Regions from separate parts of the Cellulosimicrobium sp. XJ-DQ-B-000 genome, predicted to be linked through region 2. Evidence: predicted binding sites of a transcription regulator. Region 2 holds the regulator's gene; the other holds the start of a gene.

Region 1 (15,251 bases), on a different contig from region 2:
CGCGCCGAGGCGTCGGGCAGGGGGATCTCGACCGCGAGGTCGACCCGGCCGGGGCGCTGCGCGAGCGCGCGCTCCAGGAGGTCGGCGCGGTTCGTCGTCAGGACGAACGCGACGTCGGAGTCGCTGGCGAGGCCGTCCATGGCGTCCAGCACCTCGAACAGCAGGGGCTGCGGGCCGTCGTGGAACGAGCGGTCCTCGGCGATGAGGTCGCAGTCCTCGAGCACGATGATCGCGGGCTGGAGCGCACGGGCCGTCTCCGCGGCGAGCCGGACGAGCCGGAGCGCACCCCCTGCGAGGACGATCACCGTCGTGCCCGGGCTCTCGCCGACGAGGTGGCGGACGGTGTGGGTCTTGCCCGTCCCCGGCGGACCGTAGAGCAGGACGCCGCGCTTGAGGTGCTGACCAGCCGCGAGGAGCTCCGTGCGGTGCCGCGCGACGCCGAGCACCTGACGCTCGATCCTGCTCAGCGTGCCGTCCGGGAGCACCACGTCGGTCGCCGGGACCCGGTCTCGCCGCAGGAACGTCATGCCGCCGGCCTGCGCGCCGTAGTCCGACGCCGTGAACGTCACGACCTGGCCGCGCAGCACGCTGTGCTCGACCATGGCCGCCCGGAGCTCGGCGAGGAGCGACAGGGCGGCGTCCTCCTGGGGGCACATGACCTCGACGCTGCCCTCGTCGCCGTGCCGCGGGTTCGCCGCGCGCTGCAGGAGCGCGACGGGCGTGCCCGCGTACGCGAAGAGGTGCAGACCGAAGGAGACGGTGCGGCGCTCGCTCTCGGGGCCCGTCGCCGCGCGCGCGTAGTCCACCGCGCCGACGGGAAACTGGCGCCACAGGGCGGAGTGCTCGACGATCTCGGAGAGGGACGTGTGCATCCGCTGCTCGCCGCCACCGACGCCGACGACGCGGCCACCGCCGTGACGGGCGACGACGGCCTCGATCGCGACGTCCGCGTCGACGCTGCGCAGAGCGGACACCGTCTCGGTGACGACCGCGATCGAGCGCGGGTCGGTGCCGAGGTGCTCGCGCAGCACGTCCGCGACGGACGGCCCGGCGTCGGTCCGCTGCCGCTGGGCCTGCTCGTTGGCGGTCTCCATGAAGGCCGAGAAGGTGGCGAGGAAGTCGCGCACCCCCGGGTCGTGCGTCGCGCGCCCGGCGTCCTCGCCCTGGTCGGGCGTGCCGTCGAGCGCGCCGCCGGGGGCGGCTCCCGAGGTGGACGAGGGGCCGGGTTCGAGTCGCATGGTGCGACACTAGGGGCCGTGACCCACACCCCGCAGGACCCCGGCTCGGCCCTCTCGCTCGGCGAGGCCGACGCCCTCGACACGGTCGCGCTCGACCTGCCCGGCTGGACGCACGCGTACTCCGGCAAGGTGCGCGACCTGTACACGCCGGACCTGCCGGCCGTCGGGGGCGTGCACCCCCTGGGCGACGTCGTCCTCGTCGTCGCGAGCGACCGGGTGAGCGCCTACGACCACGTGCTGTCGCCCGGTATCCCGGACAAGGGCGTCGTGCTCACGCAGCTCAGCCTGTGGTGGTTCGAGCAGCTCGCCGACCTCGTGCCGAACCACGTCGTCTCGACCGCCGTCTCGGCGGTGCCGGGTGACGGCCTCGTGCCGGACGTCGTTGCCGGCCGCGCGATGATCTGCCGCCGCCTCGACATGTTCCCGGTCGAGTGCGTGGCCCGCGGGTACCTGACGGGCTCCGGCCTCGTGGAGTACCGTGCGGGCGGCGAGGTGTGCGGCGTGCCGCTGCCCGACGGCCTCGTCGACGGGTCGCGCCTGCCCGAGCCGATCTTCACGCCGGCGACGAAGGCTGCCGTGGGCGAGCACGACGAGAACGTCTCGTTCAACGTCGTGGCCGAGCAGATCGGCCTCGACGACGCCACGCGCCTGCGCGACCTCACGCTCGCCGTGTACGCGCGCGCCGAGGAGATCGCGCGCGATCGCGGCGTGATCCTCGCGGACACCAAGCTCGAGTTCGGCGTGGATCCGGCGACGGGGGAGACGGTGCTCGGCGACGAGGTGCTCACGCCCGACTCGTCGCGCTTCTGGCCCGCGGACCAGTGGGAGCCGGGCCGCGCGCAGCCGAGCTTCGACAAGCAGTTCGTGCGCGACTGGCTCACGTCGCCCGCGTCGGGCTGGGACCGCGCCGCGGACACCCCGCCGCCGTCGATCCCGGCCGACGTCGTCGCGCGCACCCGCGCGCGGTACCTCGAGGCGTACGAGCGGCTCACCGGGTCGACGCTCGCCTGACGCCTGACGCCTGACGCCTGACGCCTGACGCCTGACGCCTGACGCCTCACGCCTGACGCCTCACGCCGTCCGGAGGGTGCCGGGCCGGAGGTAGGTGTGCCCGCTCGGCCCGGTCCACCGGACCGACCCGTCGGCGAGCAGCGCCGGGCGCCAGCCGTCGCGTGCGCGGACGACCCGGTGGTGGCGGCACAGGGCGACGAGGTTGTCGGCCCCGTGCGCGGGCTCCGCGTCCTCGTCCGTGCCCGTGCCCGTGCCTGTGCCCGGCCGCGGGGCGACGACGTGGTCGAGGTCGCAGCGGAACGCGGGTACGCGGCAGCCCGGGAAGACGCACGTCCCGTCGCGCGCGAGGACGCGGGCCACGGTGGCCGGCGCGGGTCGTGAACGGCCGCGGTCGATCGTCGGGACGGGTGCTGCTGGTGCGTCCATGGTGAGCCTCCGTGCGTCGTCGGCGAGGTGTCGTGCGAGGGCGGGGAAGGGGCAGGACCCCGCCCTCGCACCGTGCTCGAGCGTGCGTCTCGAACACGTGTTCGAGCCTAGCCGCACCCTCCGACATGCGCCGAGCGCTTGCGCACATAGGTCGCCGGGCGATATATATCGACCATGGTCACCTCGGCCCCGTTCCGCATGACGGAGCAGGCGTACCTCGTGCTCCTCGCGCTCAGCGGGGAGCCGCTCCACGGCTACGCCGTCATCCGGTCGGTGCGCGACCTCTCCGACGGCCGCACCCGCCTCGGCGCGGGCACCCTCTACGGGAACCTCGACCGCCTCGTCGCGGCCGGTCTCGTCGAGCCGACGGGCGAGGAGGTCGTCGACGGCCGGCTGCGTCGCTACTACCGCGCGACCGACGACGGGCGCCGCGCCGCCCGCGCCGAGACCCTGCGCCTCGCCGAGCTCGCGGAGCGCGCGCGTCGGTCGCTCTCCCGCGGTGCCGGTCGGGGTGCCGCCGACGGTCTCGCCGGGAGCGGCGCGTGACCGGGCGGCGGGCCGCCGCCGACGGCGCGCAGCCCGGTCGCCCTGCCCGCGGGGCGCGCGGCGTCGACCGGTACGAGCGGTCCGCACGGTTCTGGCTGCGTGCCTACCCCCGGCGCTGGCGCGACCTGCACGGGGACGAGGCGCTCGCCGTCCTGCTCGACCTGGCGCCCGAGCCGGACGACGGCGCCGCTCCCCGCAGCATCGGCGCCCGCGAGGCGTGGGGCCTCGTGCGCGCGGGGTGGGCGCTGCGGTGGCGCGAGCACCCGCCGCTCGGGCGCTGGCTGCTCTACCGGTCGCTCGACCTGCGGCTCCCCGCGCGGTACTGGTGGTGGGTCGCCGACGACATCCACGGGGCGCTCTACCCCTGGCGCAGGGCTGTCGCGGCCGCGTCGCTCGTCACGGGGATCCAGCTGGTCGTCTCGGCCATGATGGTGTTCCTCGGGGTGGTCTCGGCAGGGGCTGAGTACGTGTGGCGGCTCCCCTTCACCTGGTGGTACTGGCCGCTGGTCCTGGTGTGCGCAATCGGGTCCGCCATGCTCTTCGCGCGGTCGAACGTCGACCGGGCCTGGCGCAAGCACGTGCTCGACGGCAACATCCCGGTCGACACCCCGGACCGGCGCCGCACCGCGGGCGGCTGAGCCCGCCCGCTCACCGTGCGGACGCCCGGCCGGACGGGTGCGCGCGCCCGCTAGACTGGGCGCGGAATCCCGCCGTCGGCTCCCGCTCGTCCCGTCCTCCCGGGCGTCCTCGACGCCCGTGACGTGGCCGGGATCCCGGAGCCCCGGCCCTCCCAACACTCTCGCCAAGGAGCCCCCGTGGGACGCGTCGTCGTCGAGGTCATGCCCAAGCCCGAGATCCTGGACCCGCAGGGCAAGGCCGTCGTCGGGGCGCTGCCGCGCCTCGGCTTCACCCAGTTCACCTCCGTCCGCCAGGGCAAGCGGTTCGAGCTCGAGGTCGAGGGCCCGGTGACGCCGGAGGTCCTCGCCGCCGCCGAGGAGGCCGCGGTGAAGCTCCTGTCGAACCCCGTCATCGAGGACGTCGTGCGCGTCGCCGACATCGAGACGGACGCCGCCGCGACGATCACGTCGCAGGGTCTCGCCTGATGACCGCCTCGGCTCTCGCGACGGCCACGGTCGGCGTCGTCACCTTCCCCGGCACGCTCGACGACCGCGACGCCGCGCGCGCGGTGCGTCTCGCGGGCGGCGAGGCAGTGTCGCTCTGGCACGCCGACGCCGACCTCCACGGCGTGGACGCGGTCGTCCTGCCCGGCGGCTTCTCCTACGGCGACTACCTGCGCGCGGGCGCGATCAGCCGCTTCGCGCCGGTCATGGAGTCGATCGTGGACGCCGCGAAGGGCGGCATGCCCGTGCTCGGCATCTGCAACGGCTTCCAGATCCTCACCGAGGCCCACCTGCTCCCGGGGTCGATGGTCAAGAACGACCACCTGCACTTCGTGTGCCGCGAGCAGGTCCTCGTGGTCGAGAACGCCGACACCGCCTGGACGCGCGACTACACGGCCGGCCAGCGCATCACGATCCCGCTGAAGAACCAGGACGGGCAGTTCGTCGCCGACGAGCGGACGCTCGACGAGCTCGAGGCCGAGGGGCGCGTCGTCTTCCGCTACGACGGGTGGAACCCGAACGGGTCGCGCCGCGGCATCGCGGGCATCTCGAACGCGGCCGGCAACGTCGTCGGCCTCATGCCCCACCCGGAGCACGCCGTCGAGCCCGGCTTCGGCCCGGCGGCCGAGGCCGGCCCGCGCGCCGGCACCGACGGTCTCGGGTTCTTCACGTCCGTCCTGGGCGCGCTCGTCCGCGCGTGACGCTCCCGCGCGTCCTGCCCGACGCCGTCGGGCGCCCCCGGGCCGGGGTCGTCACCGTGGTGACGGTCCCGGCGGACGACGCCGCGGCCGAGCGGCTGCGGTCGCGGCAGCAGGCGGAGCTCGCGGTGCGCTACGGCGAGCCCGACGCCGGCACGTTCGCCCCCGAGGCGGCGCTCGCGAACGTCGTGGTCCGGGAGGACGGCGAGCCGGTCGCGTTCGTCGCGCTGCGCGACGTCTCCGGCACGCCGGACGGACGCGGCGGCACGCACCCCGCGCGGACCGGCGAGGTGAAGCGCCTGTACGTCGAGCCCGCCCACCGGGGCCGCGGGCACGCCCGCACCGCGATGCGCGCGCTGCACGAGCGCGCGGTCGCCGCGGGCCTCGACCGGCTCGTGCTCGAGACGGGCACGCTCCAGCCGGAGTCCATCGACCTCTACCTCGCGCTCGGGTACGTGCCGATCGAGTCGTACGGCCACTACGCCGGGCAGCCGCTCTCGCGCTGCTTCGCGCTCGACCTGCGCGTGTCGCCCGCCGCTGCGTCGGATGCCGCCGGAGCGCGGACCGCCGCGCCGGATGCCACCGGACCACGGGGCGCTGCGCTGGACGGCACGAGGTCGGGGCCCGGCGCCGCGGCGGGCGGCCTGGTCGTCGGGGGTGCGGCGGTCGAGCTCCGAGCCGTCCCGTGGGACGACCCCGACGCGGCAGCGCTGCGCCGCGAGATGCACGAGACGTCGTCGGCCGTCCTGTACCCCGAGCTCTTCAGCGGCCTCGACTCCGCCGGAGGCTTCGAGGCCGTGGACGCGCGCCTGGGAGTCGACGTCGTGGTCACCCTCGTGGCGTACCGGGACGGCGAGGCGCTCGGGTGCGCTTCGCTGCGACGGCCCGAGCCCGGCGCGCCGCAGGACGCGCTCGAGGTGAAGAAGGTGTTCGTGCGGGAGAGCGCGCGCCGCACGGGGACCGCGCGTCGGCTCCTCGACGGGCTGGAGACGGCGGCGCGTGAGCGCGGGGCCTCCACGCTCCTGCTCGAGACGGGCATCCGCCAGCCCGGCGCCATCGCGCTCTACCGCTCGCTCGGCTTCCGTGCCGTCGCGCACTTCCCGCCCTACGACGGCGACAACCACGTCGCGCTGTGCTTCGCCAAGCCGCTGACCTGAGGCGATACCCGCCGTGCCGCATATGACCGCGCTGTCCGGTTCCGCTAGGGTGGACCGGTGATCCCCCTCGCGTCCGGCGCCCACTCCGTGGCCTCCGTCGTCCTCGAGCTGCTCGGGTGGGTCTCCGCAGCCGTGACGCGGGTGCCCGGAAGGATCGGTGCGCTCGCGGCGGAAGTGCGGGAGACCGCGGCGGGTTGGGGCCTCCCGGTCGGCGAGGTCACCGACCTCTACGCCGACTTCCCCGTCCGCCTCGCGCTCGCCGTCGGCGCCGTCGCTCTGGTGTGCGCGGTGGTCGCCCTCGTCCACGGCCTGCGGCAGCGGCCCGGCGCCGCGGGCACCGAGGGCGACACCGGGCGCGTCACCGGGAGCTGAGCAGCGGCGCGACCTCGTGGCCGAGGAAGCGCACGAACGCCTCGACGTCGGGCTCGTCCGCGGTCGGCTGGACCGCCACGACCGTCGCGCCCGCCTCCGCGAGAGCCAGGACGCCCGCCGCGACCGCGTGGGCGTCACCTGCGGCGCCGATGCCCCGACCGGGCTCCGCGCCCCACACCGGCAGCTCGCGGTCGACCCGTGCCTGCGCATCCGGCCCCGTCGCGGCGATGAGCGTCGCGTGGACGTCGAACCCCGGGCCCGCGCCGCCCTCGCGCGCGACGGCCGCCGCGCCCCGCACGTCCTCGGGGGTCAGCGCGTTCGTGAGGATGAGACCGTCGCCGAGCTCGCCGGCCAGCGCGAGCGTCCGCGGCCCGGACCCGCCCAGCCACAGCGGGACCGGCTCCGTGGGCGGCCAGTCGAGCCGGACGGCGTCGAGCGTGACGTACCGGCCGTCCGTCGTGAGCTCCTCGCCCGCGAGCAGGCTCCGCAGCGCCGTCGCGTGCTCGCGCAGGAGCGTCAGCGGCGACGCGACGCGCACCCCCGCCTGCCCCATCCACTCCTGGACGCCGTGCCCGACCCCCGCGACGAGGCGACCGGGGAACATCCGCGCGAGCGTCGCCACCTCCATCGCCGTGATCGCCGTGCTGCGCAGCGGGGCGGGCATGAGCCCGATGCCGACGCGCACGCGCTCGGTCCACGCGAGGGCAGCGGCCGCCGAGGCGAGGCCGGACTGCTTGAAGCAGTCCTCCCACACCCAGAGGTCGTCGAGGCCGGCGTCCTCCGCCGTCGTCGCGAGCCGCCGCAGGCTCTCGGGTGCGTGGGTGGGCACGAACGCGATACCGAGCCGTGGTGTCGTCATCCCGTCATCGTGCACCGTGGCACCGACAGTCAGCCGTCGCGGCTCGGGGTGCCGGGGGTGTCGTCGGCCGCGTCCGCTCCGATGTCGGCGATCGTGCCGGTGCCGGTGCCGGTGCCGGTGCCGGTGCCCGCGTCGGTGTCTGGGCCGGCGAGGAACGCGAGCTGCGCGGCGACGGACTGCCGGGCGGCTCCTCGCACCGCGGGGTCGACGTCGGCGTAGACCCGCGCGACCACCTCGTCGACCGCGCCCGGCGCGTCCGGGGCCAGGCCGAGCGTGGTCAGCGCGGCCCGCACCTGGGCGAGGCGCTCGTGACGGTGCTCGCGGTACGCGCGCACGCGCGCCGCGAGGTCGTCGACGACGGGTCCGTGGCCGGGGAGGCCGGTCACCAGGCCTGGACCGCCCGCCACGGCCTCGATCGCGTCGAGGCTCGCGAGGTAGGCGCCGAGCGACCCGTCGGGCGCCGCGATCACCGTCGTCCCCGCCCCGAGCACCGTGTCGCCCGTGAGGACGGTCGTGCCCGACAGCGTCCGCGCGCCCTCGTCCGCCGCGGTCCCGGAGCCTGCGGCGACGGGGCCCGCGGTGCCGGAGCCCGCCGAGCCCGGGTCCGGCGTGCGGCGGGCCCGGTCGTCGGTCGAGGCGACCGGGCCGTCGTCGGGCAGGACGAGGCAGACCGAGTCGGCCGTATGGCCGGGCGTGGCGAGGACCGCGACCCGCAGGCCAGCGGCCTCGATCACCTCGCCGTCGCGCAGCGGCGCGCCGCCGTGGCAGTGGTCCGGGTCGGCGGCCCGCACCGGGGCGCCGGTGCGCGCGCGCAGCCCGGGGGACCCGGCCGTGTGGTCGGCGTGCCGGTGGGTCACGAGCACGAGCTCGACCGGCCCGGCGGCGGCGAGCGCGTCGAGGTGGGCCGCGTCGTCGGGCCCCGGGTCCACGACGACGCACGACGCCGAGCCCGGCGCGCGCAGCACGTACGAGCGCGTGCCGTCGAGCGTCATGGGGCCGGGGTTGTCGGCGCGCAGGACGGCGGCGAGGCGCGTGACGGGTGTCGGGGCGCTCATGTCACGCGCGGTGACGCAGGACCGCCGGGCGGCCCTCGTCGTCCCACTGGGCGAACCGCGCGTCGATCAGCGGCGCGACGAGCTCGTACGTCTCCCACGTGTCCGGGACGCGGTACACGTCCTCGGGCTCCCCGTCGCCGGGGCTCACCGCGTCCACGTAGTCCTCGAGGTAGAGGCCGCCGTCGCCCTCGTCCTCGTCGTCGCCCGCGTAGTAGGCGCTCGCGAACGCAATGCCGACGTCGTCGAGGTCGTGGTCGACGAGCTTGCCGTCGCACGACTCGTGCACGAATGCGCCCGGCGTGACGGTGCGCTCGCGCAGCGCCGCGAGCTCGTCCTCGGAGTCCTCCTCGAGCTCCGGGGACGCGTGCCCCGCGAGCACCGCCCACGCGAGGAACATGCCGATGTGCGTCGCCCCCGCCTCGGGACCGGCCTCGGGCGGGTAGCCCTCGCCGCCCGAGTGCCAGGACGCGTCGTCGTACTTCGTGGTCATGCGCGCGACGCTACCGCCTCCCACCGACGCCGCCGCGCCCCCGCCACGACGCCGCCGCCGACCACGACGCCGCTCCGCGTCGAGCACGACCTTGCTGTCGTGACGGGCGCTATGGCGACAGCAACGTCGTGCTCGGCGGGGAGGGTCAGACGGCGAGCTCGCCCGCGAGGAGCTCGAGCGTGCGCGCGCGGCCCGGCGTCGCGTCGAGCGCCTCGTCCGCCCGGGACGCGGCGACGGGCACGACCATGACCTCGTCCACGCCATGGCGCTCGGCGAGCCGACGGACCTCGGCCGCCGCGGCGTCGGGCGTGCCGACGGCCCAGCGGCGCAGGCTGTCCTCGACCATCTGCCCGGCCGCGCCGTCGAGCGGCGCGGCCTGCGCCTCCTCGACGGTCTCGAGCGCGGTGAGCGCCTGCCCGGTGCGCAGGCGCGCCATCATGCGGGCCTGGGGGAGGGCCCGGGCGCGCGCCTCGTCGTCGGTCTCCGCGACGACGGCGTTGAGGGTGAGGAACGTGCGGGGCTCGGGGAACGCCTCGCTCGGGCGGTAGCCCTCGCGGTACAGGGCGAGGATCTCGTCGATGCCCTGGCCCGAGAAGTGGTTCGCGAACACGTACGGCAGGCCGAGCTCGGCCGCGAGGCGCGCGGAGTAGTCGCTCGACCCGAGCAGCCAGACCGTCGGGGTGCCGTCCGCGGCGGGCGTCGCGTGCACGTCGTAGACCTGCCCGCTCGTGAGGCGCAGCGTCGCGCCCTGCGGGCTCATGAGCGCGAGGATGTCCGTGACGTGCTGGGGGAAGCGGTCGACGTCGGCCGTCGGGCCGGTGATGCGCAGGAGCTGCGTGACGACCGGGTCCGAGCCGGGGGCGCGGCCGAGGCCCAGGTCGACCCGCCCCGGCGCGATCGCCTCGAGCGCGGCGAACTGCTCGGCCACGACGAGCGGTGCGTGGTTGGGCAGCATGACGCCGCCCGAGCCGACGCGGATCCGGTCCGTCACCGACGCGGCCGCGGCGATCATCACGGGCGGGGTCGAGGCCGCGACCGCGGGCATGTTGTGGTGCTCGGCGAACCAGTAGCGCTCGAAGCCGAGCCGGTCGGCGAGGCGGACCAGGTCGAGCGACGCTCGCACCGCCTGGGTGCTGGACTGGCCCGAGCGGACGGGCACGAGGTCGAGGACGGACAGGCGGGGGGTCTGGGTGCTCACCCTGGTGCCAACCGGCCACCCCCGTGCCTCATTCCCCGGGGCGACCGCGCACGCCTGCCAGGATGGTCGCCATGGACGTCCCCTCGATGATCATGGGCGCCGCCGTCGCGTCCGTCGCCTGGATCGTGCTCGTGCCCTGGGGCCGCCTCAAGGAGCTGCGCGAGCGCGATCAGGCGGAGCGCACCGAGGACTGACCGCCGGGCAGCGGAGTCCGCAGCCCGCTCGCCCGGTGGACCGGGCTCGTCACCGCGGTGCGCACGGCGTCCTCGGAGCCGACGACGCGCACGAACGACTGCGCGCGCGTCACCGCCGTGTACAGCAGCTCGCGCGTGAGCAGCGGCGAGGTCGCGGGCGGCAGGACGAGCGTGACGCGGTCGAACTGGCTGCCCTGCGCGCGGTGGACCGTCATGGCGTGCACGGTCTCCACGGGCGGCAGCCGGTGCGTGCGCACGCGCAGCGGCGCGCGCGGGTCCCCGAACACGGCGACGACCCCGCCCGAGGGCTCCGCGACGAGCACGCCGGTGTCGCCGTTGTAGAGGCCGACGTCGGCGTCGTTCGTCGTGACGAGCAGGGGCCGCCCGGCGACCCACGGGGAGTCGGTCGCGTGGTGGCCGGTCGCCTCCTCGACCCACGCCTCGACCTGCGCCGCCCACCGGCCGCGCCCCGCGGGCCCGCGCCGGTGCGCCACCATGACGCGGTGCCGCGCGAGCGCGTCGAGCGCGGCGGCGGCTTCCCCGGCGCGCGCGGCCTCGACGAGCAGGGTCCCCGCCGCGACGGCGTCCGCGCGGACCGCGGCCAGCACCGCGTCGTCGGGCTCGTCGTCGGGCGCCTCGAGGAACTCCACGGACCCGTGCCCCGCGCGCAGCAGGGTGAGCGTCGCCTCCGCGTCCTCGGCCCGGATCGCGGCGGCGAGCGGCAGGATCTCCGAGTCGCGGTCCTGACGGTGGACGGTGCGCAGCCGGACGACGCCGTTGCCGAGCACCGCCCGGTCGTCGACCTCGCCGTCGGCGGGCGGCGGCGCGTCGGCCAGCGCGGTCTCGGCCGCCGCGAGCACGACCGGTGCGGTGGCCGGGGGCGTGACGGGCTCGCGGTGCACGAGGTCGCCGAGCACGGCGCCGGCCTCCACCGAGGCGAGCTGGTCCGGGTCCCCGACGAGCACGAGCCGCGCGTCGGGCCGCAGCGCCTCGAGCAGCCGCGCCATGAGCGGCAGCGCGACCATCGACGTCTCGTCGACGACGACGACGTCGTGCGGCAGGTGGTGGTGCGCGTCGTGGCGGAACCGGGTGCTGCTGCCCGGCCGGTACCCGAGCAGGCGGTGCAGCGTCGTCGCGACGGGCGTGCCGACGCGCGCGCGGTCGGCGGCGTCGCCGAACCCGGCGACGACCTCGCGCACCGCCTCCTGGAGCCGTGCGGCCGCCTTCCCGGTCGGGGCGGCGAGCGCGACGCGCAGCGCCGTGCCCTGGTCGGCCGGGACGTTCGCCCCCGCGCGCGACGGAGCGGGCGCCGCCGCGGTCGCGGGGCGGGCAGCGTCGTGCGGGACGGCGTCGTGCAGGACGGCGAGCAGCCGCGCGACCGTCGTCGTCTTGCCCGTGCCGGGGCCACCCGTGAGGACGGTGAGCCGGCGCGTGGCGGCGTGCGCGGCGGCGAGCCGCTGCCGCGTGTCCTCCGCCGCGGGGAAGAGGCGGGCCAGCGCGACGTCGAGGCGGTCGGCGTCGACCGGCAGGTCGGGCGCCGCGAGCCGACCGTCGACGTCGTGCCGGACCGCGAGCTCGTCGCGCCAGTAGCGGTCGAGGTACAGCGCGCCCCCGACCCAGCGCGCGGGCCTGTCGGGCGCGCCGTCGACCCCGACGGCGACCAGCGGGCTGCGCGCGACCGCGCCGGCCCACGCGGCGCGGTCCGGCCACGGCAGGTCCGCGGCGTCGGTCCGGGCGGCCTCCTCGTCCTCGGGCAGCGCCAGGGAGCCGAGGTCGTCGAGGCGCACGCACACGGAGCCGCTGCGCACGGCACGGACGGCGAGCGCGACGGCGAGCAGCACCTGGTCGTCGTGCTCGCCCGTGAGCCGGCCGAGCCGCAGCGCGACGCGCACGTCGGCGGCCGAGACCACGCGCGCGACGTTGAACGGCGCCAGGCCCGCCGGCACGCCGACGGCGAGCCGCGGGTCGCCCTCGTCGACCACGTCGCCCGCAGGAGGAGCGGTGGGCCGGAGCGTCGACCCGGGAGTGGTCGTGGTCATGCGCGACCTCCGTCGAGCAGGGCGGACAGGGCGACGACGAGCCCGGGCGGCGGGCTCCAGGCGACGACGCCGTACGGGGTGCCGTCGGGGCCGCGGGGCGTATCCGGCCCGGCCATGCCGCGCACGAAGAGGTACGCCCCGCCGGCGAGGTCGCGGTCGGGTTCGTAGTCGCGCACGCGCCACCGCAGGTAGCGGTGGAGCGCGACGAGGTAGAGCACGAGCTGCAGCGGGTAGTGCGAGGCGAGCATCGCGTCGCGCATGGCGTCGGGGTGGTAGTCGCCCACGGCGAGCGGGACCCCGGGCGGCCCGACGCGGTTCGTCTTGTAGTCGACGACCAGGTACCGGTGGCGGCCGCCCGGATCCCCGTCCGGAGCGCCGTCGGGACCCGGGGCGGGCACGCGCAGCACGGCGTCGATCGAGCCCGTGAGGTAGCCGCGCAGCGGGACGCCGCCGGTGCTCGTGCCCGTCTCGGACTCGTCGGCCAGCGCCGCCAGGAGGTCGGGGTATCGGGCGAACGCGTCGTCGGCGGGCAGGTGCGCCCGCAGGACGTCCGCGAGGTCGCGCAGCGTCGCGGGACGCACGCCCTCCGTCTCGTCGCCCCCGGCGAGCGGGAGCTCGAACTCGAGCTCGGGCAGCCGGTCCCGCGGGTCGACGTCGGCGAGCGTGAGCCCGCCCGCGATCGGGCCGAGCGGCGTGCGCAGCGACAGGCCGAGCGCCGTCGCGAGCGCGACGGGCTCGACGCCCGGCACGCGGACCGTCGCCGCCTGCGCGCAGCGGGCGCGCACCTCGGCGTCGAGGTCGTCGGCCGCGGTGTCGACGTACTCGAGGATCTCGTGCACGAGCGTGCCGAACGCGGTGCCGCCCGGCTGCCCCTCGTACGGGGACGGCACGTCCGCGCCGGGTCGCGGGGTCGAGGCCGGGGCCGAGGGCGCGGCGGTGTCGTCGTCGGCGGTCTCCTCCGGCTCGTCCTGCACGCCCGGGTCCTCGGGCTCGCTCTCGATCCCGCCGACCGGGCCGTGGTGCGCGGCCGCGGTCAGGGCCGAGTACGACGCCCGACGCCAGTCGCGGTCCGGGAGGTGGGCCGCGGTCGCGAGCGCGAGGTCCGTGCCCGACCGGGTGCCGGGCGACCAGCGCTCGCCCTTCGGCCGCGCGTCGACCTGCTCGACGACGACCGTCCCGCCCGACCGCGCCGCGACCGCCTCGAACGCGGACCGGACGGCGTCGTCGCGCATCGCGTCGGGCCGTGCGTGGCGCCCGGGCTCGCCGCCGAGCATCCGGTCGGCGAGCAGGAGGCGGGTGAGCGGTCCCGATCCGGTGCTGCGCTTCGTGGGGGTCCAGTGCACGACGACCTGGTGCCGAGCCCGGGTGAGCGCCACGTACAGCAGGCGCAGGTCCTCGCCGAGCTCTTCGTCGCGCCAGCGCGCCTTGGCGTCCACGAACCCGGGGGAGCCGACCCCGCCGAGGTGCAGCACGCGCTGCCCGTGGTCGTCGTGGAACGCGAACAGCTCCTGGTCGTCGGGCTCGAACCGCTCCCACCCGAACGGGACGTAGACGACGCCGAACTCCAGACCCTTCGCGGCGTGCACGGTGACGACCTGCACGGCGGCGGCGTCGGTCTCGAGACGGCGGGTGCGCTCGTCGGTGAAGACCGTCCCGACCTCGGCGATCCGGGTCCGGAGCCAGGCCGTGAGCGCGGCCGTGCCGAGCCCCTCGGTCGTCGCGGCCTCGTGCAGCGCCTGCGTGACGTGGCGCAGGTCGGTGAGGTAGCGCTCGCCGTCGGCGCGCGCCATGACACGGGCCGTCGCCCCGCGCCGTGCGGCGACCTCCGCGACCGCGGCCACGCCCCGGTCGGCGAGCAGGTGCGCCCAGGCCCGGACCGTGTCGCCGAGCTCGTCGTGGTCCGCGTCGTCCGCCGTCGCGAGGCGCTGCGCGTCCCAGCCGACGAACGGGGTGAGGGCGAGCGCCGTCGCGCGCCGGTGGAGGCCCGGCTGCTCCAGCGCCGCGAGGAGCGTGAGCCAGTCCTGCGCCGCGGCCGACCCGAACACGCTCGACGGCCCCGAGACGACCGCGGGCACGCCCAGCGCGACGAGCGCCGAGCGCACCGCCTCGGCCTGCGCGTTCGTGCGCGTCAGCACGGCGACGTCGCGCGGCTCGAGCGGGCGCCAGTGCGCCGCGTCGCCCGCCGCCCCGCCGACGTCGTCGCGCACGCGGTCGCCCCCGCCGGACGCGGTGCCGAGACGGCTCGCGACGTCGGCCGCGACGTCCTTCGCGAGCAGGCCGCGCGCGTCCGGGGCCGACGGCGCCGACGAGGCGCCCAGCCGGTAGGCGCGGCGCGTCACCTGCCGCAGCCGCACCGGCGCGCCGCCGGAGAACCGCGCCTCGGGGTGCGCCGCGTCGACCGGGCGCACGACGATGCGCGGGTCGCCGAGCGCCGTCTCGCCGAGCAGCGCGTGCAGGCCTGCGAGGAGCGGGCCGTCGCTGCGCCAGCTCGTGCTGAGCGTCGCGGTGTCCGTCGCGTCCTCGACGGCCTGCAGGTACGTCACGACGTCCGCGCCGCGGAACGCGTAGATCGCCTGCTTGGGGTCCCCGATGAGGACGAGCGCGCTGCTCTCGTCGGGCCGCCCGTGGAACGCGGTGCGCAGGATCGCCCACTGCTCGGGGTCCGTGTCCTGGAATTCGTCCACCATGACCACGCGGAACCTCGACCGGACGCGCTGCGTCGCCGTCGCACCGTGCTCCGGGTCGGTGAGGGCGCGGCGCAGCAGGACGAGGAGGTCGTCGTAGTCGAGCAGGTGCATCGCGCGCTTGCGCGCCTCCACCTCGCGGCGGGCGGCGACGGCGACCTCG
Region 2 (15,251 bases):
GGCCTCGTGGAGGTCGCCCCGGATGCCGTCTACGTCATGGTGACCAACCCGGTCGACATCGTCACGTACGCGGCGCTCAAGTTCTCGGGGCTGCCCCCGACCCAGCTCTTCGGCAGCGGCACCGTGCTCGACTCCTCGCGGCTGCGGTTCCTCGTGGCGCAGCACTGCGGCGTCGCGGTGCAGAACGTGCACGCGTACATCGCGGGGGAGCACGGCGACAGCGAGATCCCGCTCTGGAGCTCCGCGACGATCGGCGGTGCGCCGCTGCTCGAGTGGCAGGGCATCGGCGGTCGGGGACCGCTCACGGGCGACGTGCGCGACGAGATCGCGCGGGAGGTCGTGCAGTCGGCCTACCGGATCATCGAGGGCAAGGGCGCGACCAACTACGCGGTCGGGCTCGCGGGCACCCGGATCATCGAGGCGGTGCTCGCCGACGAGCACCGGGTGCTGCCCGTGTCGACGCTCCTCGACGGCATCTACGGGCTCGAGGACGTCTGCCTGTCGCTCCCGACGCTCGTCGACCGCCGGGGCGCGACGGAGCGCGTCGAGGTCCCGCTCGCGGACGACGAGCTCGCGGGCCTGCGCTCGTCCGCGGAGTCGCTGCGCGCGGTCGCGCGACGCTTCGGGCTCTGAGCCCACGGGCCCGTCGGGCCCGGCACGACGAGAGCCGGGCGGTCGAGGGACCGCCCGGCTCTCGTGCTGTCCGGAGCCTGCCCGCAGGGGCGCCCGGAGCCGCTCGGGGACCGTTCAGAGGCTGCGCAGGACGGAGACGACGCGCCCCAGCACCTGGGCGTCGTCGCCGGGGATCGGGTCGTACGCGGCGTTGTGCGGCATGAGCCAGACGTGGCCGTCGGCGCGCCGCAGGCTCTTCACGGTGGCCTCGCCGTCGATCATCGCGGCCACGATCTCGCCGTTCTCCGCGACCGGCTGGCGCCGCACGACGACCCAGTCGCCGTCGCAGATCGCGGCGTCGATCATCGAGTCGCCCTGCACGCGCAGGAGGAAGAGCTCTCCCTCGCCGACGAGCTGGCGCGGCAGCGGGAAGACGTCCTCCACGACCTGCTCCGCGAGGATCGGGCCACCGGCGGCGATACGGCCGACGACGGGGACGTACGACGGCGCGGGGTGGGCCTCGTCGTACGCCGGCTCGGGGGCCGTGCCAGCTGGCGCGAGCGGGGTCGCGCGGCGGGCGTCGTCGGGCTGGACCACCTCGATGGCGCGCGGACGGTTCGGGTCGCGCCGCAGGAAACCCTTGCGCTCGAGCGTGGTGAGCTGGTGCTTGACGGAGGACGGGCTCGTGAGCCCGACGGCCTCGCCGATCTCGCGCATGCTCGGCGGGTAGCCGCGCTGCTCGACGCACGCGCGGATGGTCTCGAGCACGAGCCGCTGGCGCGGGGTGAGCCCGTCACCCCCTGCCGACCCGTCCGGCAGCTCGCGCACCTCGGCGAGCCCCCGTGCCCTGTCCGTGCCTCGTCCCGCCATGGTCGCTCCGCCCTCGTCCGTCGCGTGCCGCCGGCGCCAGCCGGGCCTGCGGCCTCCCTCCCCGGGGCGTGCGCCCCGGGACCTCGGTCGCTCCTCCGGGTCCGAGCGGACATGTCCGGCGAACCGACCTGAGCCCAGGCTAGGGGAGGATGCGACACGAATCAAACACCTGTTCGAGCATGTCTCGACTCTGTCGGTCGTTCGTGATAGACCTTCGTACAGATGTTCTACGTACAGGTGTTCGACCGCAGCGGGTCGGCGTGGAGATGAGACGGGCACGCGGGTCCGATCGACCGGGGAAGGCGATCGGGCTCGCGGGCCGGGACGGAGGGGACATGGACACGGTGGCGATGGCGACGGCAGCGCCGCCCGCGCTCGGGCGGGGAGTTGCGGCGGAGCGAGGCGTGCGCCCGCAGGCACCGCTGCGGCTCACGCGACGCGGCCGTGCGGTCCTCGTGCTCCTCGTGGCCGTCGTGCTCGTCCTCGCGGCACGCGTCGGCCTGGCCGTCGCGGGCGGGCCCGGGGAGCCGGTCGAGGTCCGGGTCCACGTCGTGAGCACGGGGGAGACCCTGTGGGAGCTTGCCCAGGGAGTCGCGGCCCCGGGCGAGGATCTCCGTGAGGTGGTCAGCGGGCTCGTCGAGCTGAACGGCCTGTCGTCGTCGGGCGTGCAGGCCGGCCAGACGATCCTGCTCCCGGTCGCCGAGCGGTGACGCGGCGCTCGGCCGTGGCCCAGGTCCTGTGACGCAGCACACGGTGCCGACGCGCGACAGGTCGCGACCGAGGGTTGCGCCGCTCCGTTAGGTCCGCCTAAGTTAGTGTCACCTCACACGCCAGCTGGGGGGCTGGGCGGACGAGGCGAGGAGTGTGCGGACAACCGCGACTCCTGTGCACGTCGCCGCGCGCGAGGCGAGTCGCGCGCGAGATGGGGACGGGGGCGTCCCGACGGGGGCGGTCGACTTCGACCGCCCCCGTTCTGCCGTCCACGGTCGGGTGCGCCGTCGGCGTGTTGCACCGCGCGCCCGCGACGACATACGTTCGTCGCGCCGACCTGTCGGCGCGACCCGCGGAGGAGCCCCGCCATGCACTGCCCGTTCTGCCGTCACGCGGACTCCCGCGTCGTCGACTCCCGCACGTCCGACGACGGTGCCTCCATCCGCCGGCGACGCCAGTGCCCGGAGTGCAACCGCCGCTTCACCACGATCGAGACCGCCAGCCTGTCCGTGGTCAAGCGGTCCGGGGTGACCGAGCCCTTCTCGCGCGAGAAGATCGTCAACGGCGTCCGCAAGGCCTGCCAGGGGCGCCCGGTGAACGAGGACGACCTCGCCGTCCTCGCGCAGCGCGTCGAGGAGACCATCCGCGCGAGCGGGAGCGCCGAGCTCGACGCCTACGAGATCGGCCTCGCGATCCTCGGGCCGCTGCGCGAGCTCGACGAGGTCGCCTACCTGCGCTTCGCGAGCGTCTACCAGGCGTTCGACTCGCTCGAGGACTTCGAGAGCGCCATCACGTCGCTGCGTGTCGACCGGGAGGAGCGCGAGGCGGCGGCGGGCCGTGCGGCGGCCGAGGCCGCCGACGACGCCGCGACCGACCGCGAGGCGGCACCACAGGCCTGACGCTCACGAGATTCCGCGCCTCGTGACTCCGGTCCCAGGATGCGGGGCCCCGCAGCCGGAGGCGGCTACAGGTCGCTGGACCGCGACGCCCAGATGTTGATGCCCGTGTCTACGGGGAGGTCGTCGACGGCCGCGAGCTCCTCGGGGGAGAGGTCGGGGGCGTCGAGGGCCGCGAGGTTGTCGTCGAGCTGGCGCGTCGAGCTCGCGCCGAGCAGGACCGACGTGACGCGCTCGTCGCGCAGCGCCCAGCGGATCGCCGTGGACGCGAGCGTCCGTCCGTGGGCGCGCGCGAGCTCGTCGAGGTGGCGCACGCGGTCGAGGTTCTCCTCCGAGAGGAACGCCGGACGCAGCGGCCCGCCGCGCGCCGCGCGCGACCCGTCCGGGACCCCGTGGAGGTAGCGGTCCGTGAGCATGCCCTGGGCGAGCGGGGAGAACGCGACGACGCCGAGCCCTTCGTCGCCCGCGACGTCGAGCACGGTGGCCCCCGCCTCGTCGTGCGGGTCGGGCGCCTCGATCCACCGGTTGAGCATGGAGTAGGAGACCTGCGTGACGACGAGCTCGACCCCGACGTCGGCCGCGACCCGCAGGGCCTCACGCGTGCGCCGGGCGGAGTACGACGAGATGCCGGCGTAGCGGGCGCGCCCCGACCGGACCGCCGTCGCCAGCGCACCGATGGTCTCCTCGAGCGGGGTGGACGGGTCGTAGCGGTGCGAGTAGAAGATGTCGACGTGGTCGAGCCCGAGCCGGCGCAGCGACGCGTCGAGGGACGAGAGCAGGTATTTCCGGGACCCGCCCTCGCCGTAGGGGCCGGGTCCCATGCGGTAGCCCGCCTTGGTGGTCACGACCAGCTCGTCACGCACGGGTCGGAGCTCGCGCGCGAGCAGCCGGCCCAGCGACTCCTCCGCAGCACCCCCGGGCGGTCCGTAGTTGTTCGCGAGGTCGAGGTGCGTCACGCCACGGTCGACGGCGTGCAGCACGATCTCGCGCTGCGTCGAGAAGGGGTCGGCGACGCCGAAGTTCTGCCAGAGCCCGAGCGCGACCTCCGGCAGGCGCAGGCCGCTCCGGCCGAGCGTGCGGTGCGGGAGCTCGGCGCGCGCCGGCGCGGGACCGCCTGTGGCGTGGGGAGGAGCGGGGGAGGCCTGCGGCGTGGGATCGGGCGACACGTCCCGACGCTACCCGACGGCGTTCGCCGCGCGGTCGAGGGCGCTCGCAGCGCGTTCGCCTGCGCCACCGCCCGCAGGGCCGGGACGGCCGGGCCGAGCGGACAAATCAGGTGGCGTCGGACCGCCCGGTGGGGGACGCTGGCGGGGTGCCCGCACCGTCGGGCAGACCGCAGTACCCCACCGAGTTCCCCGTCGACGAGGAGACCGCCATGGCGTCCGACCCGCAGCGACCCGCTGCAGAGACCGCACCGACCGAGGAGGCCAAGGCGAAGTTCCGGGAGGCGCTCGACCGGAAGAACGCCGCGCGCCACCGCACGGCGGACGGCGAGTCGAACACGGGCTCCGTGCACGGCTCGGAGACCGTCGGACCGGTCCAGCGCACCTTCCGCCGCAAGTCCGGCTGAGCAGCACCCCCGACGTCCGGTCGTCCCCTGCGGGGCGGCCGGACGTCGTGCGTCGGGGGGTCTACGGCTCCGCGCGCGCGAAGCGTCGCCCGGTGAGCTCGTGGGCCTCGACCACGACCCACTCCTCGGTCGGGACGTCGACGGTCGGGACGAGCGGGTCCGCACCCTCCCGGACGGGATCCACCTCGTGCTCGGTGCGCAGGCGGTGGGCGGTGCCGCGCGCGACGACGCTCCACGCCCCGTCGTCGTCGACGTGGTCCCACTCCAGGGCGACCCGCTCGTTGATCGCGAGCGTCGCGAGCTTCGTGCCCGGGACCGTGCGGAACGCGAGCGTGCGCTCGTGCGCCCGCACGGTGACGGGGTAGATGTCCGGCTCGCCCCGCACGCTCACGGCGAGGCGTGCGACGTGGGTCCCCTCCACGAGGTCCCACGACGCGTCGGCGTCGAGGATCTGCGGCGCGTCGTGCAAGTATCCGGTCATGCTTCATCGTGGCACCGGCGCGCGAGCGGCGCTCAGCGGCGAAGGTCACGGCCGCCGAGGACCTTCGCCGCGTGCGGACGGGCCGCGCGCGGCGAAGGGTCCCGGGGTGCGGGGCTCCGTCAGTCGAGGATGCGCAGGGCGATCGTCTGCTCCATCGCGGCCAGCGCCTCGATGACGGCGGGCTCCACGCGCGAGCCGACGTCGGTGACGACGTAGCCGATCTCGCCGCGCGTGGCGAGGAGCTGGCCCTCGATGTTCGTCCCGTGCTCGGCGAGGGTCGCGTTGACGGCGGCGAGGACGCCGGGGGTGTTGCGGTGCAGGTGCGTGATGCGCGTGATGCCCGTCGTCTGCTCGAGCGCGAGGTTCGGCACGTTGACGCTGAGCGTCGTGGAGCCGGTGGTGAGGTAGTCGCGCAGCTTGGCGGACACGAACTGCCCGATCGCCTCCTGCGCCTCCTCCGTCGAGCCGCCGATGTGCGGCGTGAGGATGACGTTCGGCAGGCCGCGCAGCTCGGAGTCGAACGCGTCGCCCTTGCGCTTGGGCTCGTGCGGGAAGACGTCGACCGCGGCACCGGCCACACGGCCCTCGACGATCGCCTCGCGCAGCGCGCCGTAGTCCACCACGAAGCCGCGCGACAGGTTGAGGAAGATCGAGCCCGGGCGCATGCGGGCGAACTGCTTGGCGCCGAACAGCCCGGCGTTGCCCTGGCGCCCGTCGACGTGGAGCGTGACGACGTCGGCCTGCTCGAGCAGCTCGTCGAGCGTGTCCATGCGGCGCGCGTTGCCGAGCGCGAGCTTCTCCGCCGTGTCGTAGAACACGACCGACATGCCGAGGTTCTCGGCGACCACCGAGAGCTGCGTGCCGATGTTGCCGTAGCCGACGATGCCGAGCGTGCGGCCACGGACCTCGTGGGCGCCCTCGGCCGACTTGTCCCAGCGACCCTCGTGCAGCGCGCGGTCGCGCTCGGTGAGGCGGCGCGTGAGCGCGATGATCTCGGCGAGCGCGAGCTCCACGACGGAGCGCGTGTTCTGGAACGGCGCGTTGAACACGGCGACGCCCTGCGTCGCGGCCGAGCGCAGGTCGATCTGGTTCGTGCCGATGCAGAACGCGCCGAGCGCCACCAGGTCGGGAGCGTTCTCGAGCACGTTCGCCGTGACGTTCGTCTTGGACCGGATGCCGAGCAGGTGGACGCCGTCGAGCGCCTCGATCAGCTCGGACTCGTCGAGGGCCCCGGTGCGGACGGTGACGTCGATGCCCGCGGCCTCGAGGTTCGAGGCGGCGAGGGGGTGCAGGTTTTCGAGGAGGAGGGCGCGTAGCACGTCCCCATGGTGCGCCCGTCCCGCGGTCCGGACCAAACGGGTCTTGACCCTCGGGACGAGGTGACCCCGCGCCCGGACCCGACCGCTCTCAGGCTCCGGCGCCCCGTGCGTCGTCCGACGGCGCGGGGGCGACCCCGGCGGGCAGCGCGCGCGTGTGCACGACGACGAGCCGCTGGGTCGGCCGCGTCATGGCGACGTACAGGTCGGACGGGCCCGACGGCCCGGTCGCGACGTCGGCGGGCTCGACCAGCACGACGGCGTCGAACTCCAGCCCCTTGACCTGCACCGGGTCGAGCACGACGACCGGGTCCTCGCCGCCCGCGTCGGCGAGCCCGAGCGCGGCCCGCAGCGCGGGGACCGCGGGCGCGGCCGCGACGACGGCGACGCGGCCGGACTCCGCGGCGACGAACTCGGCGCGCGCGGCCTCGGCCTCGGCCCGGACACGTGCCTCCAGCGCGCCCGGTGCCACCTCGACCACGCGCAGGGCGTCCTCGACGTCGCGCGCGGACGTGAGCGGCGAGACCGGGAGGCCGGCCGCGACGGCCGCGCGTCGGGCCGCGTCCGCGACGGAGGCCGGGGTGCGGTAGTTGACCGTGAGCTCGGCGAGCCGCCACGCGTCGCGGAAGACCGGGTCGAGCATGCCCTTCCACGACCGGGCGCCCGCGAGCGAGGACGTCTGGGCGACGTCGCCGACCACCGTGAACGACCGCGTCGGGCACCGGCGCACGAGCATGCGCCACGCCATGGCGGACAGCTCCTGCGCCTCGTCGACCACGACGTGGCCGTAGGTCCACGTGCGGTCCTGCGCGGCGCGCTCGGCGGTGGTCAGGCGCGGGCCGCTCGCGGCGAACCGCTCGGCGAGCACGTCGGCGCCGACGATCCCGCCGCCCGCACCGGACGACTCGAGCACCTGCCGCGCGTACTCGAGGTCCTGCGCGCGCTGCGCCGCGCGCGCGGCGGCCTCGGCCCGCTCCGCCTGGTCGTCCTCGCCGAGGAGCTCCGCCGCCTCGTCGAGGAGCGGCACGTCCGCGGGGGTCCACGGCGCGCCCTTCGCCCGCTCGAGGAGCCGTCGGTCCTCGGGGGAGAGCTCGGGCGCGGCCTCGGCGAGCCGGTGCGGCTTGGTCCACAGGTCCTCGACGAGGCGCTCGGGCGTGAGCGGCAGCCAGGCCAGGTTGAGCGCGACGCGCACGTCGCGGTGGGAGCGCAGGTCCTCCAGCGCGAGCGCGCGGTCCTCGCCGACGAGCGGCTCGCCGAGCTGGCGCCCGTACTGCTCGACGAGGCGCGACAGCATCTCGCGGACGAACGTGACCCGCGCGAGGTTGTGCGGCTTGTGGGTGCGCCGCGCCTTCGCGATGGCGTCGCGCACGTCGCGGCGGCGGATGACGAGGTCGTGGCCGTCGAGCCGGACCGGCACGTCGGCCGCGGGCACGCGCTCGCGGGCGCGCACGGCCCGGCGCACCGCACGGGCCATGACCGCCCGGCCCTTGACCCGCGCGACGCGCGGGTCCTCCTCGCCGTCGGCGACGACGCCGGGCAGGAGGTCGGCGATGGTCGTACTCACGACGCCGGTCTCGCCGAGCGACGGCAGCACCTGGTCGATGTAGCGCAGGAACGAGAGGCTGGGGCCGACGAGCAGGACGCCCGAGCGCTCCAGCAGCCGTCGGTGCGCGTACAGCAGGTAGGCCGCGCGGTGCAGCGCGACCGCCGTCTTGCCCGTGCCGGGCCCGCCCTGGACGACGAGCGCTCCCGCGAGCTCGGAGCGGATGATCGCGTCCTGCTCCGACTGGATCGTGGCGACGATGTCGCCCATGCGTCCCGTACGGCCCGCGGCCATCGCGGCGAGCAGCGCGCCCTCGCCCGAGAGCGTCGTGCCCGTCACGGCCTCCGGGGCGTCGAGGTCGAGGAGCTCGTCCTCGAGCCCCGTCACGGCACGACCGCGCGTCACGAGGTGCCGACGGCGCACGACGCCGTCCGGGTGGGCCGCCGTCGCGCGGTAGAACGCCTGGGCGGCGGGCGCGCGCCAGTCCGTGAGGAGGCTCGAGTGCTCTTCGTCGGTGAGGCCGATGCGCCCGACGTAGCGCAGGGTGCCGTCGTCGAGGTCGAGGCGGCCGAACGCGAGGCGGTCCTCGACCGCGTCGAGCTGCGCGACACGGTCCTCGTACAGCGTCGCGAACGCGTCGCGCTCGCTGCGGTTCTGCGGCGAGCCCGACGGGCCGGACCGTCGGACCTCGTCGAGGCGTGCCCGGGCGGCCGCCCGCAGCTCGTCGAGGCGCGCGTAGAGGGTGTCCACGACCTCCTGCTCGAGCCGGAGCTCGTCGTTGCGTCCCACGCTGTCCCTTCCTCGACCGGCGCCGCGCCGCCCGCGCGGCCGTCCATTATGGCGTACGACGGCCGTCCCGGGGACCGGCGACCGGCGCGTCCCGGCGCCGTGACCGGGCCGGACGCGGGCCTGCGGCTAGGATCGTGGCCCATGGCGACCAGAGGGGAGCGGGCGTCGTGACCGGGAGCGAGCAGCGGGCCCCGGGCCGACCCTCCGCGCGCGGCGACGACGCCGCCGGACCGGACCAGGCGCACCCGGGGCGCGCCGTGCTGGCCCCGACGGACGAGCTCCGGATCCTGCTCGTGGAGGACGACGACGGGGACGCGATCCTCGTCGAGGAGCTGCTGGCCGACGGCAACCTCAAGGTCGAGCTGCACCGCGCGACGACCCTGGACGGCGCCCTCGAGATGGTCGTCTCCCACGACGTCGACTGCGTGCTGCTGGACCTGGGTCTGCCCGACTCCGTAGGCCTGTCCGCCGTCGAGCGCGTGCGCGCGGGGTCGCGGCCGCCGGCGCTCGTCGTCCTGACCGGCCACTCGGGCATCGACCTCGGCGTGCAGGCGGTCGCCGCGGGCGCCGACGACTACCTCGTCAAGGGGGAGGTCGACGGCGACCTCCTGGGGCGGTCCGTGCGCTACGCGGTCCAGCGCCGCATGTCCGTCGAGCAGCAGCGCGCGCTGTACCGCAGCGAGGTCCGTGCGGCCGAGACGGCGCGCCTCGAGCGCGCGCTCCTGCCGACCCCGCTCGTGCAGGACGACCGCCTCGACGTCATGGTCGGCTACGTGCCGGGCGGCAACGGCCTGCTGGGCGGCGACTTCTTCGACGCGGTCGAGCGCCCGGACGGGACGGTCCTGTGCGTCATCGGGGACGTCGCGGGGCACGGCCCGGACGAGGCCGCGCTCGGCGCGACGCTGCGCACGGCCTGGCGCACCATCGTCCTCAGCGAGACCCAGCCGGAGGCCATCCTGCCGCTGCTCGAGCGCGTGCTCGTCCCCGAGCGCGCGCGCCCGGAGGTGTTCGTCACGCTCTGCCAGGTCGTCGTCTCCGCGGACCGCCGCAGCGCCGAGGTCTACCTCGCGGGCCACCTCGCGCCGCTGCTGCTGCGCGACACGGCGTCGGAGATCACGCCGACGTCGCGCGGCCGCGCCTTGGGCATCCCGGTCGCGGGCGGCTGGACGTCGCAGCCGGTCGAGCTCGGCGAGCGCTGGGCCCTCATGCTCTACACCGACGGCCTCGTCGAGGCGACCGTCGCGGGAGCCGGGGCGGGCGACGCGCGGACCCGCCCCGAGCGCGTCGGGGTCGACGGCCTGCGCCGCGCCGTCGACAGCGCCCTGGAGCAGGGCGTCGAGGGCGTCGTCGAGCGCGTCTTCCGTCGCGTGCGCGACCTCCACGGCGGCCCCCTCGCGGACGACGCGGCCCTCCTCGTGCTCGGGTGGGACGGCGAGGGCACCTCCCCGGGCGAGCGGTCGGCCACCCTCGCCGACTCGGACGAGTGGGCCCGGTGAGCGCCGCCGGCGACCGCAGGCGCGCGGGCGAGCGTCGTGCCCCGACGCTGCGTCGGCGGCTCGGCTGGGCGCTCGTCGTCGCCGGGGTGATCCTCCTCGGCGTGCTCGCGACGTCCGCGATCGCGCTGTCGCGCGTCCTCACCCTCCAGACCGACGTGACCGGGCCGTTCTTCGACGCGGTGAGCGAGGCGGACGGCGCGTACGTCGGCCTGCTCGACGCCGAGGTCGCGGTGCGCGCCTACGTCGCCACGGGCGACGCGACGGCGCTCGAGGCCTACACGCGCGCGGTGGGCGTCGACGCCGAGGGCGTCGTCCCCGACGCCGCGCTCGTCGACCGCCTCGGCCTCGACGACGAGCTCGCCGGGACGCTCACCCAGGCCGAGTCCTCGGTGCGCGCCTGGGTCTCCGACGCGGCCGAGCCCGCCATCGCGACCACCGAGGCCCAGGGCCCCGGGCGCGTGCGCGCCGTCGACCAGGCGCGCGGCGCCGAGCTCTTCGCGGCGGCGCGCGCCGACACCGCGCAGTACGTCGACCAGCTGCGCGACGAGCGCGTCGAACGCCTCGACGCGCTCGACCGGTGGAGCCGCGCCCTGTTCGGGAGCGTCCTCGTCCTCGTCGGCTCGGCGCTCGCGGTCGGCATCATCCTGTGGGTCTGCCTCAAGCGCTGGGTCACCGAACCCATGGCCGAGCTCGCGCACCGCGTGCGGCGCGTGAGCTCCGGGAGCCTCGACGAGCCGGTCGTCACGTCCGGGCCCGCCGAGATCGCGGACCTCGCGCAGGACGTCGAGCACATGCGCGTCGAGCTCGTCAGCCAGGTCGCGGAGATCAAGGCGTCGCACGAGGACGCGGCGCGCTCGCACGAGCTGCTCGCCGAGCAGGCGCGCGAGCTGGAACGCTCGAACCGCGACCTGGAGCAGTTCGCGTACGTCGCCTCGCACGACCTCCAGGAGCCGCTGCGCAAGGTCGCGAGCTTCACGCAGCTCCTCAAGAAGCGCTACGGGGGCGAGCTCGACGACCGCGCCGACCAGTACATCGACTTCGCGGTCGACGGCGCGAAGCGGATGCAGCGCCTCATCCAGGACCTGCTCGGGTTCTCCCGCGTCGGCCGGACGGGCACCGAGCGCGTCGACGTCGACCTCGAGGACGAGCTCCGGGGCGTGCTCGAGGACTTCTCCGAGAAGATCGCGGAGTCCGGGGCGCGCGTCACTCACGACCCGCTCCCCGTCGTCGTGGGAGAGCAGGCGCTCCTGCACCAGCTCCTCGCGAACCTCGTCGGCAACGCGCTGAAGTTCCGCCACCCCGACCGGGCGCCCGCCGTGCACGTGGGCGTGCTCGCGCGCGACACCCACTGGGAGCTGTCGGTCGAGGACAACGGGATCGGCATCGACGCGCAGTACGCCGACCGCGTGTTCGTCATCTTCCAGCGCCTGCACGCCAAGGACGTGTACGAGGGCACGGGCATCGGCCTCGCGCTGTGCAAGCGCATCGTCGAGTATCACGGCGGGCGCATCTGGATCGAGCCGCGCGAGGGCGGCACGACCATCCGCTTCACGCTCGCCCACGCCTACGTCCAGGCGCAGGTCGGCTACGCTCGCTCCGACCCCGGCGGCGCCGGTCCGGACGCTCCGGCCCCCGCGCGCCCCGACGACGAGGAGAGCCCCGCATGAGCCACGGCAGCAAGCCGATCGACGTCCTCCTGGTGGAGGACGACCCGGGCGACGTGCTCATGACCCGTGAGGCGTTCGAGGACCACAAGGTCACCAACCGCCTCTCGGTGGTGTCCGACGGCGTGAGCGCGCTGCAGTTCCTGCGCAAGGAGGGCGAGCACGCGGGCGCCCCGACGCCCGACCTCATCCTCCTCGACCTCAACCTGCCCCGGATGGACGGGCGCGAGGTCCTGGCCGAGCTCAAGGCCGACGACGCGCTGCGCAAGATCCCCGTCGTCGTGCTCACGACGTCGGAGGCCGAGGAGGACGTGGTGCGCAGCTACTCGCTGCACGCCAACGCCTACGTGACCAAGCCCGTCGACTTCGACCGCTTCATCGACGTCGTCCGGCAGATCGACGACTTCTTCGTCTCCGTGGTGCGGCTCCCCGGTCGCTGACCGCCGCCACCGCCCGGCCGGGAATGATCCCCGGCCCGGGTCGCGTTACCTCGTCAGGCCCGCAGCGCGCCACCGGCGGCGCACGGGCGAAGGACGTGACGAGGAGGATGCATGCTGGACCCTCGCGGGATCTACGAGCTCGACGAGCAGGCCGTGGCGCGCCTGTGGCCCACGCCGCCCGAGGCGGGCTCCGGGCCGGTGCTGCTGCACGCGGTCGCGGGGTTCGTCGACGCGGGCAGCGCGGGAGAGGTGGCCGTCGACCACCTGCTGGAGATCGGTGAGGTCACCCGCCTGGTGACGTTCGACGCCGACCAGCTCATCGACTACCGCTCGAAGCGGGCCACGATGACCTTCAGCACGGACCGCTGGTCCGACTACGACGAGCCGTACCTCGTCGTCGACCACGTGCGCGACGCCGAGGGCACCGGCTTCCTGCTGCTGCACGGCGCCGAGCCGGACGTCCAGTGGGAGCGCGTGGTCGCCGCGGTGCGCGACGTCGTCGAGCGCCTGGGCGTCTCGCTCGTCGTGGGCTTCCACGGCATCCCGATGGGCATCCCGCACACGCGGCCGCTCTCGGTGACGGCGCACGCCACGCGCCCCGAGCTGCTCGGCGAGCACACGTCGTGGTTCGGGACGGTCAAGGTCCCGGCGAGCCTCGCCGCGCTGCTCGAGCTGCGGCTCGGGCGCGCGGGCCACGACGCCGTCGGCTACACCGTGCACGTGCCGCACTACCTCGCCCAGTCGTCGTACCCGCCCGCGGCGGTCGTCGCGCTCGAGCACGTCCAGCGCGTGACGGGTCTCGACCTCGCCACGGGCGGCCTCGCGGACGCGGTCCAGGACGCGAAGACCGAGGTCGAGCGCCAGGTGCGCGACTCCGAGGAGGTCGCGGCGGTGGTCCGGGCGCTCGAGGAGCAGTACGACGCCTTCGCCCGCTCGGTCGGGCGCACGAGCCTGCTCGCCGAGTCGGCGCCGATCCCCACGGCCGACGAGCTCGGCGCGGAGTTCGAGCGCTTCCTCGCGCAGCAGTCGGGGGAGTGACCGCGCCCGCTGCAGAGCCGGGGACTATGTGCCGAAAAATCGGCACGAGAGGGCCCGTTCTCCATGGCGGACCTGACGTGGTCCATGCCACACTGTGACCCGTTGCAGTGACGTACTTGCGCACGACCCGGTACAGGGCCGGAACGTGGGTCCGCCCGGCGGGGCGGTCCGACGTCGGGCCTCGCCGGCCGCACACGGCCGGGATGCCGGCGAAGGACGTGGGACATGGCATTGCGGCGCACGGGGGTGGACGAAGGGTCCGCCTGCTGATGTCCCCGGATGGACAGAAGGTCAGAGGAACAGCATGGCGCAGGGTTCTGTGAAGTGGTTCAACGCCGAGAAGGGCTACGGCTTCATCGCGCAGGACGGCGGCGGTGCCGACGTCTTCGTGCACTACTCGGCGATCGAGTCGAACGGGTACCGCACGCTCGACGAGGCGCAGCGGGTCGAGTTCGAGATCACCCAGGGGCCGAAGGGCCCGCAGGCGGAGAAGGTCCGCCCGCTCTGACGTCCACGACGTCCTGCGGTCGGTTCGCCCGGTCGTAGCAGCAGCGCAGGAGCCGCGTCCCCTCCCGGGGGCGCGGCTCCTGGCGTGTCAGCCCTCGCGCGGCGCCCGCGCGTGCTCGTCGGTCGCCGGCCGCGCGGTCGTGGCGTCGCCGGGAGCGGGTCCCTCGAACGTGGGGTCGGCGGACCCGGGGTCCGCGGGCGTGGGGTCCAGGAGGGGCGCCGCCGGGCCGACGAAGGTCCGCAGCTCGCCCCCCACGAGGACGCGCGCCGGCACGGCCAGCGAGCGCACGGCGCGCGCGAGGCCCGGGCCGGCCAGGCCGGGGCCGGCGCCTCCCGGCGCGACCGCGGCGAGCACCACGTTCCCGTACCGGCGGCCCTTGAGCTGTGCGGGCTCGGCGATCGCCGCGACGCGCCCCTCCTCCAGGGCGCCGGCGCCCGTGCCCTCCCCGAACGCGGCCGCGAGCGTCGTCAGCTCGCGCCGCACCGACGCGAGGGGCGGCCGGTCCGCGCAGTTGACCAGGTAGACGCCCCCCGGTCGCAGGACGCGCCGCACCTCCTCGGCCATGCCGAGGGTCACGAGGTGGTCGGGCGTGCGGTCGCCGTGGAAGACGTCCCGGACCACGACGTCGAACGACGCGTCGGCGAGCCCCTCCACCGCGTGCCGGGCGTCGTCGGGCCGCAGCCGCAGCCGCGGGGAGCGCGGCAGGTCGAACCAGGCGCGCACGAGCTCCAGGAGGCGCGCGTCGAGGTCGACCCCGAGCTGCGTCGAGCCGGGGCGGGTGTGCTCCACCCAGCGCGGCAGGCTGCACCCGGCGGCCCCGAGGTGCAGCGCACGCACGGGTCCAGGGTGGAGCTCGTCGACCACCGCGGCCATCTGCTGCATGTACTCGAACGCGAGCATCCCGGGGTCGTCCAGGTCGAGGTACGAGCTCGGCACCCCGTTGACGTAGAGGGTGACCGCCGACGGGCGGTCGGGGTCGCGCTCGACGCGCGCGGTGCCCGTCGTGGTCGCGACGGGCTCGTCCGGGAGGTCGGACGCCGCAGGCCCACCACGCGCGGGGCCCCGACGCCGGGGCGGTGTGGGTGGTGCGGAGGACCCTGGAGGGCGTCGGGAGGTACGGCGAGCCATGTGCCCACGGTACGGGCTGTCGGCGTCCGGCACGTTGACAGGATCGAACAGGTGTTCGATAGTGGAGCAGGAGGTGCGCGATGTCGAACGAAGCAGGCGCGAGGGCGCAGGTCGTGGTTCCCGCCGAGGTCCGGCGGCTGCTCGCCCGCGCGGACGCGGAGCTCGTCGCGGCGGCGCTCGCGCAGGACG

The links. The regulator LexA, encoded in region 2, represses DNA repair genes until DNA is damaged. The targets are predictions, from matches to a motif close to TCGAACANNTGTTCGA.
Region 1: RDI86_RS05540 (HNH endonuclease signature motif containing protein) is a predicted target of LexA. The motif match lies at 2,765-2,780, and genes of this name have one in related genera.

What each region holds. Positions count from the first base shown of each region.
Region 1 covers NZ_JAVHYN010000002.1:352,454-367,704, reverse strand. The annotation lists gene RDI86_RS05550 (ATP-binding protein) at 1-1,238, opposite strand, end outside; gene RDI86_RS05545 (phosphoribosylaminoimidazolesuccinocarboxamide synthase) at 1,335-2,249, shown strand; gene RDI86_RS05540 (HNH endonuclease signature motif containing protein) at 2,310-2,675, opposite strand; gene RDI86_RS05535 (PadR family transcriptional regulator) at 2,850-3,221, shown strand; gene RDI86_RS05530 (hypothetical protein) at 3,218-3,859, shown strand; gene purS (phosphoribosylformylglycinamidine synthase subunit PurS) at 4,037-4,324, shown strand; gene purQ (phosphoribosylformylglycinamidine synthase subunit PurQ) at 4,324-5,043, shown strand; gene RDI86_RS05515 (GNAT family N-acetyltransferase) at 5,040-6,197, shown strand; gene RDI86_RS05510 (hypothetical protein) at 6,255-6,569, shown strand; gene RDI86_RS05505 (LLM class flavin-dependent oxidoreductase) at 6,556-7,428, opposite strand; gene RDI86_RS05500 (MBL fold metallo-hydrolase) at 7,458-8,483, opposite strand; gene RDI86_RS05495 (hypothetical protein) at 8,485-8,973, opposite strand; gene RDI86_RS05490 (LLM class flavin-dependent oxidoreductase) at 9,119-10,171, opposite strand; gene RDI86_RS05485 (hypothetical protein) at 10,243-10,365, shown strand; gene recD (exodeoxyribonuclease V subunit alpha) at 10,341-12,404, opposite strand; gene RDI86_RS05475 (UvrD-helicase domain-containing protein) at 12,401-15,251, opposite strand, start outside.
Region 2 covers NZ_JAVHYN010000001.1:77,474-92,724, reverse strand. The annotation lists gene RDI86_RS00445 (L-lactate dehydrogenase) at 1-633, shown strand, start outside; gene lexA (transcriptional repressor LexA) at 748-1,482, opposite strand; gene RDI86_RS00435 (LysM peptidoglycan-binding domain-containing protein) at 1,818-2,192, shown strand; gene nrdR (transcriptional regulator NrdR) at 2,562-3,092, shown strand; gene RDI86_RS00425 (aldo/keto reductase) at 3,158-4,147, opposite strand; gene RDI86_RS00420 (DUF5302 domain-containing protein) at 4,402-4,659, shown strand; gene RDI86_RS00415 (pyridoxamine 5'-phosphate oxidase family protein) at 4,721-5,140, opposite strand; gene serA (phosphoglycerate dehydrogenase) at 5,260-6,459, opposite strand; gene RDI86_RS00405 (AAA family ATPase) at 6,548-8,788, opposite strand; gene RDI86_RS00400 (fused response regulator/phosphatase) at 8,956-10,284, shown strand; gene RDI86_RS00395 (ATP-binding protein) at 10,281-11,951, shown strand; gene RDI86_RS00390 (response regulator) at 11,948-12,388, shown strand; gene RDI86_RS00385 (proteasome assembly chaperone family protein) at 12,500-13,426, shown strand; gene RDI86_RS00380 (cold-shock protein) at 13,731-13,934, shown strand; gene RDI86_RS00375 (spermidine synthase) at 14,022-15,062, opposite strand; gene RDI86_RS00370 (SAV_6107 family HEPN domain-containing protein) at 15,143-15,251, shown strand, end outside.